DNA from 4 places in the Comamonas denitrificans genome. Region 4 is predicted to be linked to each of the others. Evidence: predicted binding sites of a transcription regulator. Region 4 holds the regulator's gene; each other region holds the start of a gene.

The links. Region 4 encodes sigma-54, which starts transcription at its own class of promoters, with help from an activator protein. Its sites were predicted from a motif close to TGGCANGNAANCTGCTTT; they were not measured.
Region 1: glnA (type I glutamate--ammonia ligase) is a predicted target of sigma-54. The motif match lies at 1,635-1,652, and genes of this name have one in related genera.
Region 2: nirB (nitrite reductase large subunit NirB) is a predicted target of sigma-54. The motif match lies at 1,396-1,413, and genes of this name have one in related genera.
Region 3: ACFO24_RS11620 (pilin) is a predicted target of sigma-54. The motif match lies at 2,408-2,425, and genes of this name have one in related genera.

What each region holds. Positions count from the first base shown of each region.
Region 1 covers NZ_JBHSEY010000058.1:9,126-13,960, forward strand. The annotation lists gene ACFO24_RS13110 (RelA/SpoT family protein) at 1-772, shown strand, start outside; gene greB (transcription elongation factor GreB) at 887-1,465, opposite strand; gene glnA (type I glutamate--ammonia ligase) at 1,696-3,102, shown strand; gene glnL (nitrogen regulation protein NR(II)) at 3,150-4,361, shown strand; gene ntrC (nitrogen regulation protein NR(I)) at 4,348-4,835, shown strand, end outside.
Region 2 covers NZ_JBHSEY010000056.1:77,887-82,721, forward strand. The annotation lists gene ubiM (5-demethoxyubiquinol-8 5-hydroxylase UbiM) at 1-934, shown strand, start outside; gene nirB (nitrite reductase large subunit NirB) at 1,465-3,927, shown strand; gene nirD (nitrite reductase small subunit NirD) at 3,945-4,343, shown strand; gene ACFO24_RS11940 (formate/nitrite transporter family protein) at 4,396-4,835, shown strand, end outside.
Region 3 covers NZ_JBHSEY010000056.1:2,436-7,270, forward strand. The annotation lists gene ACFO24_RS11605 (long-chain-fatty-acid--CoA ligase) at 1-597, opposite strand, end outside; gene pyrF (orotidine-5'-phosphate decarboxylase) at 768-1,592, opposite strand; gene ACFO24_RS11615 (SEL1-like repeat protein) at 1,636-2,226, opposite strand; gene ACFO24_RS11620 (pilin) at 2,469-2,885, shown strand; gene ACFO24_RS11625 (hypothetical protein) at 2,935-4,815, shown strand; gene ACFO24_RS11630 (GtrA family protein) at 4,805-4,835, shown strand, end outside.
Region 4 covers NZ_JBHSEY010000017.1:90,994-95,828, reverse strand. The annotation lists gene ACFO24_RS05530 (THUMP domain-containing class I SAM-dependent RNA methyltransferase) at 1-623, opposite strand, end outside; gene rpoN (RNA polymerase factor sigma-54) at 674-2,224, opposite strand; gene lptB (LPS export ABC transporter ATP-binding protein) at 2,228-3,016, opposite strand; gene lptA (lipopolysaccharide transport periplasmic protein LptA) at 3,013-3,663, opposite strand; gene ACFO24_RS05510 (thiol:disulfide interchange protein DsbA/DsbL) at 3,769-4,395, opposite strand; gene ACFO24_RS05505 (SPOR domain-containing protein) at 4,468-4,835, opposite strand, start outside.

The sequences.
Region 1 (4,835 bases), on a different contig from region 4:
CAAAATTCGCAACCACCTCAAAACCGTGGCGCAAACCGAATCGGCCGCCCTGGGCGAGCAGCTGCTGACCCAGGCCCTGCGCGAAGAGGGGATTGCTGACCTGCCCTCCGACGAGGAGGCCCAAGATGCCCTGTGGCAGGCCATCCTCAAGCCTGGACAGACCCAAACCGAGCTGCTCTCGGACATCGGCCTGGGCCGCCAGGTGGCGACCTTGGTGGCGCAGCAAATCACCGCCTACCTGCAGCACCAGGGCCAGCGCCCCGATGCACTGCTGCTAACCCAGCAGCGCTTTACGCAAGGCAACCGGCCCCAGCGCAGCGTCATCCTGGACAGCCAGAACCGCACCGCCACCCACTACGCCCCGTGCTGCACCCCGGTGCCGGGCGATGAGGTCATTGGCTACCTGGGCCATGGCGATGGCCTGCACATTCACCGCAGCGACTGCCCCGAAGCGCAGCGGCTTTTGGAGCGCCAGCCCGAGCGGCACATTGCCGTGGAATGGGGCGAAGACATCCACAACGACCATCTGTACAACGCCAACATTACCTTGGCCGTGCAAAACGGCCGGGGTGTACTGGCGCGCATTGCCCAGGTGCTGGCCGATAGCGATGTGGATATCCGCCGCGTGGACATTGAGGACGAATCGGCCATGCAGACCACCGTGCTGCGCTTTACCATCGCGGTGCACGACCAGCTGCAACTGGAGAGCGCATTGCGGGCGCTGCGCCGCAATGCGGCGGTGCGCAGCTGCAGCCGGGTGCTGGCACCGTAGGCCGCGCACAGCACACCAGCATTAAAAACAAGAGCTGTTTGCGCTTAAAAATAAAGGAATTCAAGGCAAAAAGCCTTTGAAACCTTTTATTTAAAAGCGGAAACAGCTCTTTTTTTATTTTAATTGGGCCGGGCTTGGCGGGTATTGCACTGCCAACACCTCCAGCATCCGCACCCCGGCGGGTGTGGGCAGGGGCACTTCATCGCCCACCCGCGCTTTGAGCAAGGCCCGGGCCACGGGGGCCACCCAACTGACCTGGCCCTGGCTGGTTTGCGCCTCGTCAATGCCCAGGATGGTGATGGTGCGCTCGACCTCTTCATCATCCACATAGATGACGGTGGCCCCAAAAAAAACCTGGTCGCTGCCGCTGTGCACGCTGGGCTCGACCACCTCGGCCATCTCTAGGCGCTTGGTTAAAAAGCGAATGCGCCGGTCAATTTCGCGCAAACGCTTTTTGCCGTAGAGGTAGTCGCCGTTTTCTGAGCGGTCGCCATTGCTGGCGGCCCAGTGCACGGTTTCCACCACCTTGGGGCGTTCCTCGTCAATCAGGGCCAGCAGCTCGGTTTTCAGCGCCGCGTAGCCCTGCGGGGTGATGTAGTTCTTGCTGCCGGGGGGGATTTGGGGCAGGCGGGGCAGGTCGTCGTCATCGTCGTCCTGGTGCCCATCGGGTTCTTTGGTGAAGGCTTTGCTCATGGGGGGCGATCTTCACACAAGCGCACGGCTGCGCCAACGGATCGGCCCCCACGGCGCAGCGGCTTTTGCCTCAACTTGGTGCAGGGCCAGGGCGGCCATGCACCGCAATGGTTCATGGCCGCCTGGGCCGGGGGCTTCGCTCCCCAGAGCACTCACCAGGGCATAAAGATGGCACGCTTGTTGCTTAAACCTGGGAGTTCCTCCACCTCTTAGCAAACGAGAGCACTTCCATGTCACTGAAAACCCACTCCCTCCTCCAAGAGCACAACGCCCGCTGGGTCGATCTGCGCTTTACCGACACGCTGGGCAAAGAGCACCACGTCACCTTCCCCGCCGAGGCCATGCAGGCCGATGCCTTTGAAGACGGCAAGATGTTCGATGGCTCGTCCATCCACGGCTGGAAGGGCATCGAAGCCTCAGACATGGTGCTGCTGCCCGACGACCAGACCGCCGTGCTCGACCCCTTTGCCGAAGAGCCCACCGTCATCGTGCGCGCCGATGTGCTGGAGCCATCGACCATGCAGGGCTACGCCCGCGACCCGCGCTCCATCGCCCGGCGGGCCGAGCTGTACCTGCGCTCCACGGGCATTGCCGATACCGCCTACTTTGGGCCGGAGCCAGAATTTTTCATCTTCGATTCAGTGCAATGGCAAACGCAGATGGACAGTGCCAGCTTCCAGATCCACTCTGCCGAAGGTGCCTGGGCGAACAACCAGGACATGGGCGGCCACAACCCCGGCCACCGCCCGCGCGTCAAAGGGGGCTACTTTCCGGTGCCCCCCGTCGATTCGCTGCACGGCGTGCGCACGGCCATGTGCAACGCCATGCAGGCCATGGGCCTGAAGATCGAGGTGCATCACCATGAAGTGGCCAATGCCGGGCAGTGCGAAATTGGCGTGGCCTTCAACACCCTGGTGAACAAGGCCGACGAGGTGCAAATCCTCAAATACTGCATCCACAACACCGCCCACGCCCACGGCAAGACTGCCACCTTCATGCCCAAACCCCTGGTGGGCGACAACGGCTCGGGCATGCACGTGCACCAGTCGCTGTTCAAGGACGGCAAGAACCTGTTCTTTGGCACCGAGTACGCCAACCTGTCGGAGCTGGCGCTGTTCTACATCGGCGGCATCATCCACCACGCCCACGCCCTGAACGCCATTACCAACCCCGGCACGAACAGCTACAAGCGCCTGGTGCCCGGCTATGAAGCGCCGGTAATGCTGGCGTACTCGGCCAGCAACCGCTCGGCCTCGATCCGCATCCCCCACACCTCCAGCCCCAAGGCGCAGCGCATCGAATGCCGCTTCCCCGATCCGCTGGCCAACCCCTACCTGGCGTTCTCGGCCCTGCTGATGGCCGGGTTGGACGGCATCCGCAACCGCATCCACCCGGGCGACGCGATGAGCAAAAACCTCTACCACCTGCCCCCGGAAGAAGCGGCCAACGTCCCGCGCGTGGCGCACAGCTTGGCGCAGGCGCTGGACGCACTCAAGGCCGATAATCGCTTTTTGCTGGAAGGCGGAGTTTTCACCGAAGACATGCTGCAGGCCTATATCGACTGCAAAATGGACGAGGTCACCCGCCTGCGCCAGGCCGTACACCCGGTTGAATTCGACCTGTACTACAGCCTGTAAAGGATGCGCGGCAGCGGCCCTTTTCCTTCCCCCACACCAGAGAAAGCGTGAACGATACCGCTGCCCCCACCCCTGCTGCCACGGCCAGCGAGTGCCTGACCGGGCCCATGCCCGCGCTGGCCCATCTGGCCACCGCGGTGCTGCTGCTGGATGCGCAATTGCGCATCCAGTACGCCAACCATGCGGCCGAGCAATTGCTGGCCACCGGCCTGTCGCGCCTGCGCAACCAGGCGTTCAGCACGTTTTTGGACGATGCCGACGGCAGCGCCGCCGCCAACCTAGATTTGGCACTGCACGCCCAGCAGCCCTACACCCAGCGCCAAGCGCGGCTGCTGGGTGCGGGCGAAATGCAGTTGGCCGTGGCCGATTACACCGTCACCCCCCTGCCCGCCACACTGGGCACCGCCCCGGCCGCCCCGGAACAGGCGGACACCCCAGGGGGCCAACAATTGCTGGTGGAGCTGCACCCGCTGGACCGGCTGATCCACAACAACCGCGAAGACAGCCTGTTCACCACCAACCAAGCCACCCGCGCCCTGGTGCGCGGCATGGCGCATGAGATCAAAAACCCGCTGGGCGGCATTCGCGGTGCCGCGCAGCTGCTAGAGCGCCAACTAGACAGCGCCGAGCTGCGCGAATACACCGCCGTCATCATCCACGAGGCCGACCGCCTGCGCGCCCTGGCCGACCGGATGCTGGGTGCCCGCCAGCCCCCGGCCTTTGCGCGGGTAAACATCCACCAAATTCTGGAGCGCGTGCGCCGCATCCTGCAGGCCGAAGCGGGCGATGCCGTGCAACTGGTGCGCGATTACGACCCCAGCCTGCCCGAGGTCTGGGCCGATCCCGACCAGTTGATCCAAGTCTTTCTCAACATCATGGGCAACGCCGTGCAATGCCTGCTGGAAATGCCCCCCAACCAGGCTGCCGACAGACTGCCGCCGCGCGTGCTGATCCGCTCGCGCGTGCTGCGCCGCTTCACCATCGGCACGCGCTGCCACGCCCTGCTGTGCCAGGTGGAGATCGAGGACAACGGCCCCGGCATCAGCACCGAGCTGCGCGAGACGGTGTTCTACCCCATGGTCACCGGGCGCTCGCAGGGCACCGGCCTGGGGCTGCCCATTGCCCAGGCCATCATGCAGCAGCACGGCGGCCTGATCGAATGCGAGAGCCAGCCGGGGCAGACCATCTTCAAAGTTCTGGTGCCCTTTCCTCCCACCAACGATGGCACTGTGCCAGGAGATTCCCATGCCCAGCCCTGAGCTTGTCTGGATCATTGACGACGACCAATCCATCCGCTGGGTGCTGGACAAGGCACTGGCCCAAGCCGACCTGCACACCTGCGTCTTTGACAGCGCCGAAGCCGCCCTGGCCAAGCTGGCCAAAGCCCCGCCCAGCGCCATCCTGACCGACATCCGGATGCCCGGCATGGACGGCCTGGGCCTGCTGGCCCAGGTGCGCCAGACCTGCCCGCAGGTGCCGGTGATCATCATGACGGCGCATTCCGACCTGGACAGCGCCATCCAGTCCTACCAAGGCGGCGCCTTTGAGTACCTGCCCAAACCGTTTGACGTGGACGAGGCCGTGGCCCTGGTGCGCCGCGCCCTGGCGCACGCCCGCGAGGCCCGCGCAGCCCTGGACAACCAAAGCGCCACCGCCTCGGCGGACATCCAGACCGACGGTTTGATTGGCGAAGCGCCCGCCATGCAGGAAGTCTTTCGCACCATTGGTCGGCT
Region 2 (4,835 bases), on a different contig from region 4:
CCTGCGCCGCACGGCGTTTGAGGCCGCGCAAACGCATGACAACATCCGGCTGATTACCGGGGCCACCGTCACCCAGGTGGTGCGGCATGCGCAGTGCGCCCAAGTGCACTACCAGGTACACGAAGGGGGCGTGCGGGTGGATGCGCCGCCCCTGTCCGCGCCGCTGGTGGTTGCGGCGGACAGCCGCTTTTCTGCCGTGCGCCGCATGCTGGGCGTGGCAGCGCAGATGACGGACTTTGGCCGCGGCGTCATCGTCTGCCGCATGCGCCACACGCTGGAGCACCATGACGTGGCGCACGAGTGCTTTGGCTACGAGCGCACGCTGGCCATCCTGCCGCTGCAGCCCGACCCGGCCACGGGCGATCTCCTGTGCTCGGCGGTGGTGACCAGCGACAGCCCGGACATTGCCCGCCTGATGCAGCTCGATGAGCAGGATTTCAGCGCCCAGGTGCAGGCGCATTTCCAGCACCGCCTGGGCGAGATGGAGCTGGTCGGCCCGCGCCACCATTACCCGCTGGTGGCCACCTATGCCCGCCAGTTCAGCGGGCCACGCTTTGCCTTGCTGGGCGATGCCGCTGTGGGCATGCTCCCGGTGACGGCGCATGGCTTTAACCTGGGGCTGTCGGGGGTGGAGCGCTTAAGCAGCGCCGTCGCCAGTGCCTACCATGCGGGCCAGGACTGGGGGCACGAAAGTGTGCTGGCCGCCTACAGCCGCAGCCAGCACCGGCATGCCTGGCCGCTGTTTCAGGGCACCAACGCCGTGGTCAAGCTGTTTACCGATGCGCGCCCGGCCCCCAAGCTGCTGCGCCAAATCGTGCTGCAGGGGGCGCAGCACTTGCCACCGCTGAAGGCGGCCATCGTGGCGCAATTGAGTGGCCGCAGCCCGTGGGGGATTTTGCGCGAGCAGCTGCCCCGGCCACCGTTTTTTGGGTGATGGTTTTGTTAAATAAATAGCTGTTTCCGCTGGTGAATAAACGATTTCATGGTGTTTTATTCTTGAAATCGTTTGTTTATATGCGGTAGCAGCTATTTTTTATTGTTTGCCTGATTTTGGTTCTGCTGGCCGGGTCTCGCCCCGGCGGGCGACCTCCTTTCTTGCCCGCGCAAGAAAGGAGGCAAAGAAAGCGTGCTGCGCAGCTTTGGCACCGTGGAACTCGCTACGCGCCCTTTGGGCGCTGCGCTCGGACAGCCACGGTGAGTCAGACGGGATGCGGCTTGCCTGTTATTGGGGCTGCGCCCTGACGGAGATGCTGTCGGGGTGGGGCTGCCTCGCTTGCTGACGCAAGCCTCGGTTGCCGGTTTTTGGTGCGTTGCAGCATGGTTCGCACCAAAAAATGGCGTGCATCGCCCTCCCAACCCTTGCTTTGACAGGGGACGGTAAGCCGGTTTTTGCATTGGCATGGTTGTTGCTTTGTTGTGTTCGTGGCCCGATTGGGCCGTTGATGAACACTGCAAGAGGGCGCTATGAAAAAAATGCAACTGGTGATGGTGGGCAATGGCATGGCGGGGGTGCGCACGCTCGAAGAGCTGCTGAAGATCGCGCCCGATCTGTACGAGATCACCATCTTCGGCGCGGAGCCGCATCCCAACTACAACCGCATCCTGCTCTCGCCCGTGCTGGCGGGGGAGCAGACGCTGGAGCAGATCGTGCTCAACGACTGGGCGTGGTATGCCGAGCACGGCATCACCCTGCACGCCGGCTGCACCGTGACCGAGGTGAACCGTGCCCGGCGCACCGTGCAGGCGGTGCGCGGCACGGGCGAGACCATCAGCGTGCCCTACGACCGGTTGATTCTGGCCACCGGCTCCAACCCCTTCCTGCTGCCGATTCCCGGCAAGGATCTGGACGGCGTGCTGGCCTACCGCGACATTGCCGATACGCAGGCCATGATCGACGCGGCTGCGCAGTACCGGCACGCCGTGGTGATTGGCGGCGGCCTGCTCGGGCTGGAGGCGGCCAATGGCCTGATGAAGCGCGGGATGCAGGTGACGGTGGTGCACGCGGGCGAATGGCTGCTCGATCGCCAGCTGGATCCCACGGCCGGGCAGATGCTGCAAAAGGCTTTGCAGGAGCGCGGCATGGCATTCCTGATGCAGGCGCAGACCGAGGCGCTGCTGGGCAACGCCGCTGGCCGCGTGCAGGCCGTGCGCTTCAAGGACGGCAGCGAAATCCCGGCCGATCTGGTGGTCATGGCCGTGGGCATCCGCCCCAACACGGCCCTGGCCGAGTCGATGCGCCTGCACGTCGACCGGGGCATCGTCGTGGGCGACACCATGCAGACCACCACCGACCCGCGCATCTACGCCGTGGGCGAATGCGCGGCGCACCGGGGCATTGCCTACGGGCTGGTGGCACCGCTGTTCGAGCAGGGGCGGGTGGCGGCCAACCACCTGGCGGAGTTCGGCATTGGCCGCTACCTGGGGTCGCAGACCTCGACCAAGCTGAAGGTGACGGGGATCGACCTGTTCTCGGCGGGCGACTTCATGGGCGGCGCGGGTACGGAAGAAATCGTCATGAGCGACCCCGGCGCGGGGCAGTACAAGAAGCTGGTGCTCAAGGACGACAAGCTGGTCGGCGCCTGCCTGTACGGCAACACCGTCGATGGCAGCTGGTACTTCCAGCTGCTGCGCGAGGGCCGCAGCGTGGCCGAGCTGCGCGCCAGCCTGATGTTTGGCGAAAGCAACCTGGGCGACGGCGGTCACGCCGGGCAGAACCAGGCCGCCGCCATGCCCGACGATGCCGAGGTCTGCGGCTGCAACGGCGTGACCAAGGGCACCATCTGCAAGGCCATCAAGGAAAAGGGCCTGTTCACCATCGACGAGGTGCGCAAGCACACCAAGGCCAGCGCCAGCTGCGGTTCATGCACCGGGCTGGTGGAGCAGCTCTTGATGGCCACCGTGGGCGGCGCGTATGCGGCCAACAGCGCTGCCAAGCCCGTGTGCGCCTGCACCGAACACGGCCACCAGGCGGTGCGCGATGCCATCCGCACGCACCATCTCGTCAGCAAGGAAGAAGTCTTCGCCTTCATGGAGTGGCAGACGCCCGACGGCTGCCCCGGTTGCCGCCCGGCGATCAACTACTACCTGATCAGCACGTGGCCCAAGGAGGCGCTGGATGACCCGCAAAGCCGCGCCATCAACGAGCGCAGCCACGCCAACATCCAGAAGGACGGCACCTACAGCGTCATCCCGCGCATGTGGGGCGGCGAGACCAATGCCGCCGAGCTGCGCCGCATTGCCGACGTGGTGGACAAGTACCAGATTCCCGGCGTGAAGGTGACGGGCGGCCAGCGCATCGACCTGCTGGGCGTGAAGAAGGAAGACCTGCCCGGCGTGTGGCGCGACATCGGCATGCCGTGCGGCCACGCCTACGGCAAGAGCCTGCGCACCGTGAAGACGTGTGTGGGCAGCGAGTGGTGCCGCTTCGGCACGCAGGACAGCAGCCAGTTGGGGCGCGACCTGGAGCGGGCGCTGTGGCGCATGTACGCGCCGCACAAGGTCAAGCTGGCCGTCAGCGGCTGCCCGCGCAATTGCGCGGAAAGCGGCATCAAGGACGTGGGCATCATCGGCGTCGATTCCGGCTGGGAAATTCACATCGCCGGCAACGGCGGCATCAAGACCGAAGTGGCGCAGTTCTTCACCAAGGTGAAAACCGCCGAGGAGGTGCTGGAGATCAGCGGCGCCTTCCTCCAGCTCTACCGCGAGGAAGGGTGGTACCTGGAGCGCACCACCCACTACGTGGCCCGCGTCGGCCTAGAACACGTCAGGCAGAAAGTGCTGGAAGACGCCGCCAACCGGCAGGCGCTGTGGGCGCGGCTGCAAGCGGCGCTGGAGGGCGAGCCCGACCCTTGGTTCGAGGGCGACAAGGCGCGGGTCGATGCCCGGCAGTTCATCCCCATCGTCCCCGTCCCCGCGGCCACCGTTTGAACAGGAAAGGTATCCCCATGACATCCCAAGCGAACTGGCAATACATCTGCCAACTGGACGACATCCCGCGCCAGGGCGCACGTCGCGTGGCCCGGCCCCGGGGGCTGGAAGTGGCGCTGTTCCGCACGGCGGCGGACGCCGTCTACGCCCTGCTGGACTACAGCCCCTACAAGGGCGGGCCGCTGTCGCAAGGCATGGTATTTGGCGACAACGTGGCCTGCCCGCTGCACAACTGGACGATCGGCCTGGCCGACGGGCAGGCGCTGGCCCCGGACGAGGGCAGCACCCCGGTGTTTCGCGTGCAGGTGCAAGGCGGTGCCGTCTACCTGGACGCTGCCGAACTGGCCGGGCACGCCCTGGCGCAGACCCGCCCGCTGGCCGGCCCGGCGCAGCGGGCGCTGCCGGCAGTGCGTTGATGGCCTCTTTCTTCGCTTTCCCCTGATTTCCCACCCTTGCAGGAGTATTCCCATGGCCTACCTCTCTCCCGCCGAATTCGTCACCAAGATGGTCGATACCGGCGAAGCCAAGATCCACATGTCCACCCGCGACACCCTCATCCGCGCCTTCATGGCCGGGGCCATCCTGGCGCTGGCGGCGGTGTTCGCCGTCAGTGCCAGCGTCATGAGCGGCTCGGCGCTGATCGGGGCGCTGCTCTTTCCCGTCGGCGTGTGCATGCTCTACCTGCTGGGCTTCGACCTGCTCACCGGCGTGTTCATGCTCACCCCGCTGGCGCTGCTGGACAAGCGCCCCGGCGTCACCGTGCGCGGCATCCTGCGCAACTGGGGGCTGGTGTTCGTCGGCAACTTCCTGGGGGCGCTGACCGTGGCGGGGATGATGGCCTTCATCTTCACCTACGGCTTTTCCGTGCCGCCGGGCGAGATCGGGCAGAAGATCGGCCACATCGGCGA
Region 3 (4,835 bases), on a different contig from region 4:
GGTAAAGGGGGCGCTTTCGCCTTTGTGCAGTGCGTCTTTGTAGGCCACGGCCTGGGGCAGTGCAAACGGCGGCACCAGCTTTTTGACGTTGCGCACCACGTGATTGACCAGCGTGCCCTTGAACCAGCCCAGGGTGTCGCCCATGCTGCACAGCACTACATGCTGAATTTGCGTGTTGGCAATGCATTGCTGCAAAGTGCTTGCAAAGTTTTCGATGATGACGATGGCCTTGGCCCCCGAATCCTTCAACTGGTGCTCCAGCTCGCGGGCGGTGTACAGCGGATTGACGTTCACAATCACCAACCCGGCCCGCAGCACCGCTGCCACGGCCACCGGGTACTGGGGCACGTTGGGCATCATCAGCGCCACACGATCGCCTTGGGCCAAGCCCAGCGATTGCAAATAGGCGGCAAACGCCTGGCTGAAACGATCAAGCTCGGCAAAGCTCATGTCCTTGCCCATAAAGTTAAACGCCACCCGGCCCGCATGCTGGGCAAAAGCCTGCTCCATCAACGCCACCAAGGAGGTGTAGCGGCTCAGATCAATCTCGGCAGGGATGCCTTCGGGGTAGTGGGCCAGCCAGGCGCGCTCTTGCATGAAAAACTCTCTTTCAGATGTCTGCCAGGAGGCTTGCAAAAGGCAATTCTCAAGCTGACGATAAAAACGAACGATAGTTCTATTTTTATCCAAGGTCGTTAAAAAAGTCCATGGTGCTTTGTCAGCAACATGGACTTTTTTTCCTAGGAAAAACCCTTGAAAACGGTGACTTAGGCCTGCAACGCCGCGTTGTTCAACGCAATGCGCGTCTCCAGGGCAACCGCCCGGGCTGCTGTCGCAAAGTCCATTTCCGCGCTGGCGTAAAGAATCGCCCGCGAGGAATTAATCACCATCGGCCCGCCTTGCGCCGCTTGCACCGTGGCCACCGCATCACCCCCCTGTGCGCCCACGCCAGGAATCAGCAGCGGCAGCGTTGGCGCAACCGCCCGCACGCGCTCAATCTCTTGCGGGCGCGTGGCCCCCACCACCAGGCCCAGCTGGCCATTGGTGTTCCACGGCCCCTGCGCCAGCTGGGCAATGTGCTCAAACAGCGTAGGTTGGCCGGGCACATTCGCCAAAGTTTGCGCCTGAAAATCGTCCCCGCCGGGGTTGGAGGTGCGGCACAGCAAAAAGGCCCCTTTGCCCTCGTACTCCAAATAAGGCAGCACCGAATCCAGTCCCATAAAGGGCGAAAGCGTCACCGCATCCGCCCCGTAGCGCTCAAACGCCTCTTTCGCGTACTGCTCGGCGGTGGAGCCAATATCGCCGCGCTTGCTGTCCAAAATCACCGGCACCTGCGGCGCAACGCTGCGCATATGGGCGATCAGCTTTTCTAACTGCGCCTCCGCCCCATGGGCGGCAAAGTAGGCAATTTGCGGCTTAAAAGCGCACACCACATCGGCGGTGGCATCCACGATGGCAGCACAAAAATCAAAAATTTTGGAAGCATCGCCGCGCCAGTGGGTGGGGAATTTGGCCGGTTCGGGGTCAAGGCCCACGCACAGCAAGGAATGGTTGCGAGCCGTGGCATCGCGCAGCATGTCAAGAAAGGTCATGGCTAGATTGTAAAAAAGAGAAGGCCCGGACTGCCCAACCGTTTTAAGCCTGGCCGCCAGCGGGCAAGTTGGGCACATTTGGCAACAAAGCCGCCAACTGCTGGCGGGCAATCGCATGTCCATGCGCGGCGGCCTTGGCAATCCACATCAGCGCCATGGCGTTGTTGTTGGCATCCGCATCACTGGCATCACCGGCCGGCCCCAGCCCCGCCGCATACAGCAGGCCCAGCCAGTGCATGGCATCGGCCTGCGCCTGCTCGGCCGCCCGCTCCAAAAAATAGTGGGCAATGCGCCCCGCGTCGTGCCCCGGCGCGGGCGGGGTGGCTGGCGCAGCACCGCGCAAGGCCAGCAATGCAAACTGGCTGCCCATCTGCGCCTGGGCCAGCGCCTCGCCCTGGTCGGCCCGCACCAGGGTTTGCACATCCTGCGCACTCCAAGCGTTGGCTGCCTCGCCTGGCACACCCTCCATGGATTGCTGCACCGCCTCAAAAGGCACCAATGCCCGCACACCACTGCCCAGGCGCGGCACCAAGCCCTCTTCAATGCGCCGCTGCCAAGTGCGCACACTGCGGCCCGTCAAGATGGCGGCGGTGTGCAGGCTAATCGAAAGGTGGGGGCAGGGCAGCGCAGACATAGCGGCATTGTAGAGAGCGGGCGCTGGGCCCACAGCATGGCGTTACCAGCGCGCGCGTGTCGTTATTTTTGCGCGACAAACCAGCGTGTCGCTGATTTTTGGCGACAAAGCCATGGCTTTTTGTCCTTTGGCCCTGCGACACACGGCCTTGTCGCCAGGGTTTGCCCAGTGCGAGAAAAGTTGGCACGGTCTTTGCTTAAACCTTTGCGTTTTCATTTTTTACTCACTCTAAGGAGCTTGTTATGAAACGTACTATGCGTTCTGTGCAAAAGGGTTTTACCCTGATCGAACTGATGATCGTCGTGGCGATTATTGGTATTTTGGCTGCCGTGGCTTTGCCGGCTTATCAGGATTACACGGCTAAGGCCAAAGTATCGGAAGTAGTTTTGGCTGCATCTAGTGCTCGTACCTGTGTGACCGAAATTGTCCAGTCGTCCGGTTTTTCAAATCTTGACACTTGTGGTAGTTCTTTCACTTCTACAAAATTTGTATCGACTCTGAGCGTCAATGCGACGTCCGGTGAAGTTACTGCTGGGGGGACTATCGATGGCACAGCTGTGGAGGTTAAATTGACACCTACTGCAGCAGGCACGAACGGTATTTCTTCATGGGCTTGCGTGGCTACGCCGGCAAAGTGGGCTCCTGGTTCTTGCCGTTAAAAGAAATCTTAGGAAAAAATGAAAGCGGCTTCGGCCGCTTTTTTTAAGTATGCAAAATTCACCCCATAGTGCCCGTTTGGCTGCGATCTCGTTAGCAGTTTTTTGGCTCTTGTATTTGCATCCTTACCATGGCATACGCCACGACAGCGTTCTGTATTTGGGGCAGGCCCTGCTGGTACGCGAACCACAACAGTTTGCACAAGATTTATTTTTTTCTTACGGCAGTCAAAGCCAATATACCTTTTTCCCTGAACTAGTCGCTTGGCTACTGAACTACTTTCGTCCAGCAGAAATTTTTTTAACGCTGACACTGATAGCTCTCTCTGCTTTTACAGCTGCATCATTCGCCCTGCTACGCACACTGTTTATTGCTGAGCAGCGGTTTTATGCGTTATTGGCTGTACTTATACTGCCTGCGGGTTACGGTGGGCATCTTATTTTTTCTTATGCAGAGCCTTTTTTTTCAGGGCGTTCGATTGCAGAGCCTTTGGTGTTGGCTACTTTAACAGCTTGGCTTGTTAATCGGCGCTGGCTCGCCGCCATATGTTGGCTGTTGGCCGCCAGCATCCATCCGTTGCAAGCCTTAGCCATCCCCATGCTGGCCTTTGGCGTACTGGTCTGGCAAGACAAGCGCTGGTGGCACTTGCTGTGGCTAGCCATACCAATAGTTGGTCTAGGTTTTTGGGGTATTGTGCCTTTTAATCAATTGGTCATACGTCACGATCCATGGTGGCATAACCAAATTGCCGAGCTAACACCTCAAGTGTTTATCTCATCCTGGCAGTATGAAGCTTGGGGCTATTGGTTAACGGATATTTTTCTGGGTTGGCTGGTGATACAGCGTGCTACTGGTCGCCTTCAATCCGTCATGCGAGGTGCCATCATTGCGACTGTGCTGGGTATGTTGGCGACCTTAGTTTTGGCTGATTTTTTTGGTTTGGTTTTGCCAACAGGCCTGCAATTGTGGCGCACTCAGTGGTTGCTGCACTGGCTTGCTATGGCCAGTGTACCTTGGTTACTGATAATGCAGTGGCGCTCTGATTACAGCTTTAGTCCACGCCTAGCACTCTTGTTAGCGATCGTAGTCTATGGGGTGCCACTGGGTGCGATTGCTCCCTCTCCATTGGCAATCTTGGCCATGATCCCACTGTATCTTGTATGGCCGCGTTTGATGGTAACGGTTTCTCCGTGGTTGGTGCGTACGTTGCGCGGTTTTGCTTGGTTAACACTGGTTTTAGGACTGGCCAAATATGCTCAAGGCGTTTGGATGATTTATGCACGTATGGAGGGTGTGCGCGAAGCCGTGCGGCCAGAATTCATGTTGGCCAGCTACCCATTAGTGGCGGGGATACTCATCTATTTGGGTTTAATCGCTTGGGAGCGGGTTAGATACTTGCGTATTGTACTTGTCGCTGTTCTTCTTCTTGCACTGACCCATACAGTAGATGTGTGGGATAGGCGTAGTAAATGGACAAATTATATCGAGTCAGCCCAATATTCTCCCAATTTGTTTGGTGTTTCGCTTGAGCCAGGGGTTCAGGTATTTTGGGAAGATGAACTGTTGGCATCTTGGATTATTTTAAACAGGCCCAGCTTCGTCAATTCACAACAAGCGGCTGGTATAGCATTTAACCGGGGTACTGCAGTTGAAGTAGTACGTCGCCAAAAAATGTTTGATATATTTTATATGCAAAAGCAAATTTGCAGTCTGCTAAATAACTTGAATAGCAACAATGCATGCTCTGTAGATGATCAGCAAATAAATACGCTGTGCGCTAATGGTGCTGGACCAGATTATCTTGTTCTTACTGACCGACTTCAAACCGCACCCCAAGGGACATGGTCAATTATGGGTGGAAGTAAGGGCGATCGGCAGATTAATTACTACTTGTATCGCTGCACAGATTTTTTTACCCATAGTGAAGAATAATAAAAAAATGAGTTTTAATA
Region 4 (4,835 bases):
CAGCAGGGGTCGTACAGCGGCTGGGGGTGGTCGCCGTGCGGGTTCCAGCCGGTGGCGGCGATCATGGCGGCGGCCAGGGTTTCTTTCAGTGGGGCATCGCCCGTGTCTTCGCGCCAACCGCGTTTGAACAGGGCTTCGCCCGAGGTGTCGATGTACAGCGTGGCCGTGTCGGTGGTCAGGTGCAGGTGGATGCGCACGTCCGGGTGGTGCGTTTCCACGCTGGGACGCACGCCACCGCGCTTGGCACGAAAGCGGTCGGCCACGGCATCTTTCACGCGCAGGGCGGCAAAGTTCAGGCTGGTCAGCGGGCTGTGCTGGGCGGTGACCTCGACTTTGAAGGTGCGCTGCGGGTCAAACCACACTTCCCAGGACACTTGGCTGGCGGCGCGGTACAGGTCGTTTTCGTTGCGGTAGTCCTGCAGCGCCAGCTCAATCAGCACGCGCTGGGCCAGGCGGCTGTGCAGATTGAGCTGCAGCACATCGCGCCAAGCACCGCGCACCATGACACCGCCCCGGCCCACGAGCAAATCCTGCCCGCTGGCACCGGTAATGGTGTGGACCTCATCGGCCAAAAAATCTTCCACGCCAGCGGCGCAGGGCAAAAATAAATGCAGTTGGTTCATAAGTGGTGCGAAGGATAGCGCCGCGTCGTTGGCAAGAGCGTTGGCGGGCTTTAAACCGTTTTGCGCAAACTGGTGGCCGGGATGTTCAGCGCCTCGCGGTACTTGGCGACGGTGCGGCGGGCGCATTCGATGCCTTGGGCGGCCAGAAGGTCGGCGATTTTGGCATCAGACAGGGGTTTTTTGGGGTTTTCTGCCGCAATGAGCTGGGCAATGACCGTTTGCACGGCGGTGCTGGAGGTGCTGCCGCCGGTATCGGTTTGCACGCCCGAGCTAAAAAAGTAGCTGAATTCAAAGGTGCCTTGCGGCGTGGCCATGTATTTGCCATTGACGGTGCGGCTGATGGTGGAGGTGTGCAAGTCCAGGGCCTGCGCCACTTCGCGCAGCACCAAGGGGCGCATGGCGACGGGGCCGTGTTTGAAAAACCCCGCTTGCTCCTGCACGATGGCCTGGGCGACGCGCAAGATGGTGTCAAAGCGCTGGGCGAGGTTTTTCACGTACCAGCGCGCCTCTTGCAGCTGGCTGTGCAGGCCGGCGTAGCTGGCATGGCTGCGCTGCCCGCGCAGGGCCTGGGCGTAGAGGGCGTGGACGTTCAGGCGCGGCAGCACTTCGGGGTTGAGCTGCACCTGCAGGCCCTGGCCGCTGGGGCGCACCAGTACGTCGGGGATGAGGCGTGCCTGGGCAATGGCGGCAAAGCGCCGGGCGGGGTTGGGTTCGAGTTGGCCAATCCAGCGCAGGGCCAGGGCGATGCGCTCCGGGGGGGCGGCGCAGTGCTGGGCCAGGGTGCGCACATCTTTGCGGGCCAGCAGGGGCAGTGGCTGCTCGCACAGTGCCAGGGCCAGCTGGTACAGGGCGTGGTCGGCATGGGCCGGTTGCGCTTCTTGCGCCCAGGCGTGGCGCAGTTGCAGGCGCAGGCATTCGGCCACGTTGCGGGCACCGATGCCGGCGGGCTCCATGCTTTGCAGCAGGCCCAAGGCCAGCTGCAGGTGGTGCATGAGGGTTTGGCGGGTTTCTGCCGCGCTGGGGGTTTCGGCTTCTGTGGCTACCTCGGGCAGCAGGGCGTGCGCCAGTTCGGGCAGGTCGCCATCGAGGTAGCCGTTGTCCAGCAGGTTGCCGATCAAAAACTCGAGCGCAGCCCGTTCGGCCGGGGCCAGGCGCAGGTTGCTGGCTTGTTCTTGCAAATGCGCTTGCAAGCTGGGGGCGCTGGCGGTGAAGTCGTGGGGCAGGGCCTGTTCGCTGTCGGCGTTGGCGGGCGCGGGGCCGGGGGGTGCATCGTCCCAATCGAAGGCGGAGAGGGAGTCGCCCTCCCAACTGAGTGCTTCTAATTCAGGAGCTTCTTGCGCGCTTTCTGATTGGTTATCAGGGGTATTAAATTCTGAATCGCTGGATATATCAGCGCTTACAGCTTCTTTTTCAGGAGTGGATGGGGCGGTGGCCTCGGCCTCTTCCAATTCTAAAAAAGGGTTGTCCAACACCCGTTGCTGCACTTCTTGCTGCAGCTCCAGGCTGGACAGCTGCAGCAGGCGCAGGGCTTGCTGCAATTGCGGGGTCAGCTGCAGCTGGATGCCGGGGCGAATCGAGAGATGCGGTGCGGCCCCGACCATGGCTTACATGCGGAAGTTGTCGCCCAGGTACACCCGGCGCACTTCGGGGTTGTCCACGATGGCTTGCGGCGTGCCGTGGGTGAGCACCGTGCCCTCGCTGATGATGCAGGCGTGGTCGCAAATGCCCAGCGTTTCGCGCACGTTGTGGTCGGTGATCAGCACGCCAATGCCGCGCGCTTTGAGAAAACCGATGATGCGCTGGATCTCGATCACGGCAATCGGGTCGATGCCGGCAAAGGGCTCGTCCAGCAGAATAAAGCGCGGGTGCGTGGCCAGGGCGCGGGCGATTTCCACGCGCCGGCGCTCGCCGCCGGACAGGGCCAGCGCCGGGGCATCGCGCAGGTGCTCGACGTGCAGCTCTTGCAGCAGACTGGTCAGCTGGCGCTCGATCTCATCTTTGGCCAGGGGCTTGCCAGCGGCATTTTTTTGCAGCTGCAGCACGGCGCGGATGTTGTCCTGCACATTGAGTTTGCGAAAAATCGAAGCCTCTTGCGGCAGGTAGGACAGGCCCAGGCGCGCGCGTTGGTGCATGGGGCTGCGGGCGACCGATTGGCCATCAATCAGCACATCGCCGCCATCGCTGCGCACCAGGCCGACAAGCATGTAAAACGAGGTGGTTTTGCCCGCGCCGTTGGGGCCAAGCAGGCCGACCACTTCACCGCTTTTGACGGTGAGCGAGACATCTTTGACCACCTGGCGCTTGCCATAGGTTTTGGCCAGATTGCGCGCTTGCAGGCAGCTAGTGGCGCTGCTGAGCGCAGCCAAAGAGGGTTCTTGCGGCTGCTGCGTCATGGTTCTTGCGGAGCGGTCAGTTGCGGGGTGGCTTGCAGCCTTGCGCCCGCTGCGGGCGTGCCGGCCGGGCTGGCTGAAGGGGGCGCTTTGGGGGCCAATACCGCCCGCACCCGGCCACCGCTGCTGCTGCCGGGCTTGTTGCCCGCTTGCGGTGTTTGGCTGTCCACGGTGAAAACATCGGTCAGGTTGTTGTACGTGATTTGCTGGCCGGTAATGTCATCGCTCAACTTGCCGCCGGTATAGCGGCGCAGCTGGGCGCGGCGAATCAGGCGCACATCGTCTTTGCGGCCATCGTATTCAATGACTTCGGCCTCGCCCTCGACAAACTCCTCTGGCGCACCGGGGGCGGTATCGCGCTTTTGGCGAAAAAAGGCGCGTTTACCGCTGGCGGCAGTGACCACACCATATTGGTAGCCCTGCGGGTCTTGGCGCACATCGAGTTGCGCCCCGCGCAGCACGATGGAGCCTTTGGTCATCACCACATTGCCGGTGAACACGCTGGTTTGCTGCAGCTCGTCATGGCGCAGGGCATCCGATTCGATGTGCATGGGCTGGTCACGGTCGGCCCGCTCGGCGTGGGCGGGCAGCACCATGGCCGCCGCAAAGGTCAGCGGCAAGAAAGAGAGGAGGGTGGGCAGGCGCTTCATAAATTAGGCATGGTTTTTGCGTGTGATTGTAGTCACCCTGCAGCAGCAACAACAAAGCCCGCCGAAGCGGGCTTGGGCAGCCGTGACGATGGGTTCAAGCACGCTTTACGTGCGTTTGCGCTCTTGCTCAATCAGTTGGTTGGTGATTTGAATCATGCGCTCAAAGCCGCCGGCCATCGAGCCATCGGTGTAGTAACGCCCAGCAATGCCCATGGCCGGGGTGCCTTCCACCTGGTACTGGTCTTGCAGTTGTATGGCCTGGCGCACCTGGGTGGCCACGCTAAAGGATTGGTAGGCGGCTTCAAACTTGGCGCGGTCCACGCCTTGCTCGGCCACCCAGGGGAAGAGAACCTCGGGTTGGTCGAGGCGCTTTTTCTCATCCTGAAAGGCTTTGAAGACTTTGCCGTTCAAGGCTTGGGCCTGGCCCAGGCTTTCCAGGGCGTAGTAAATGCGCTGCAGGGGCTCAAAATTTTTGTTGAACCCGACGTGCACCAAACGCACGCTGACATCTTTGGCGGCGGTCTTGCGCCACGCTTCAAAGACAGGGTCAAAATTTTTGCAGTGCGAGCAGCCGTAAGAGAAGAACTGCACCACCTCGATCTGGCCTTTCGGGGCCAGCACCGAAGCGGGTTGCTTCAACGTGGCGTAACCGCTATTGGCCTGGGCGGCGAAAGAAAAAACACTGGGGACTGCGCCCAGCAGGGCCAGTTGGGCAAATTCACGACGTTTCATTCAAGGTTTCTCCAAAATAGTGCCCCGCTAAGAGTGGGGGGCGGGCAATCGGTTCCCGCCCGCGTGGCGTGCTTACTGGTGAATGCGCACCAAGGCGGCATCGATGCCGGTGTCGCCCAGTTGCTGTTTTAAGGCTTCGGCCTCGCTGCGCTGGGCCATGGGGCCAATGCGCACGCGGTACACGGGGCGGCCGTTTTGTTCGCGTTCGCTCACGCGGGCTTGCTGGCCGATCAGGCCCAGTTTGGCGCGTTGGGCATCGGCATCGGCCTGGCTGCGAAAGGCCCCCACCTGCACAAAGTACACAAAGCCGTCCGAGGCGGCCGCTTTGGCTTTTTCGGCTGCTTCGGCCTTCTCTGCTTTTTCGGCCTTGGCAATTTGGGCCTTGGCCAAGTCCCCTAAAGGATCATTCGACGCTGTGGCCTGGGCGGCAGGGGTTTCGG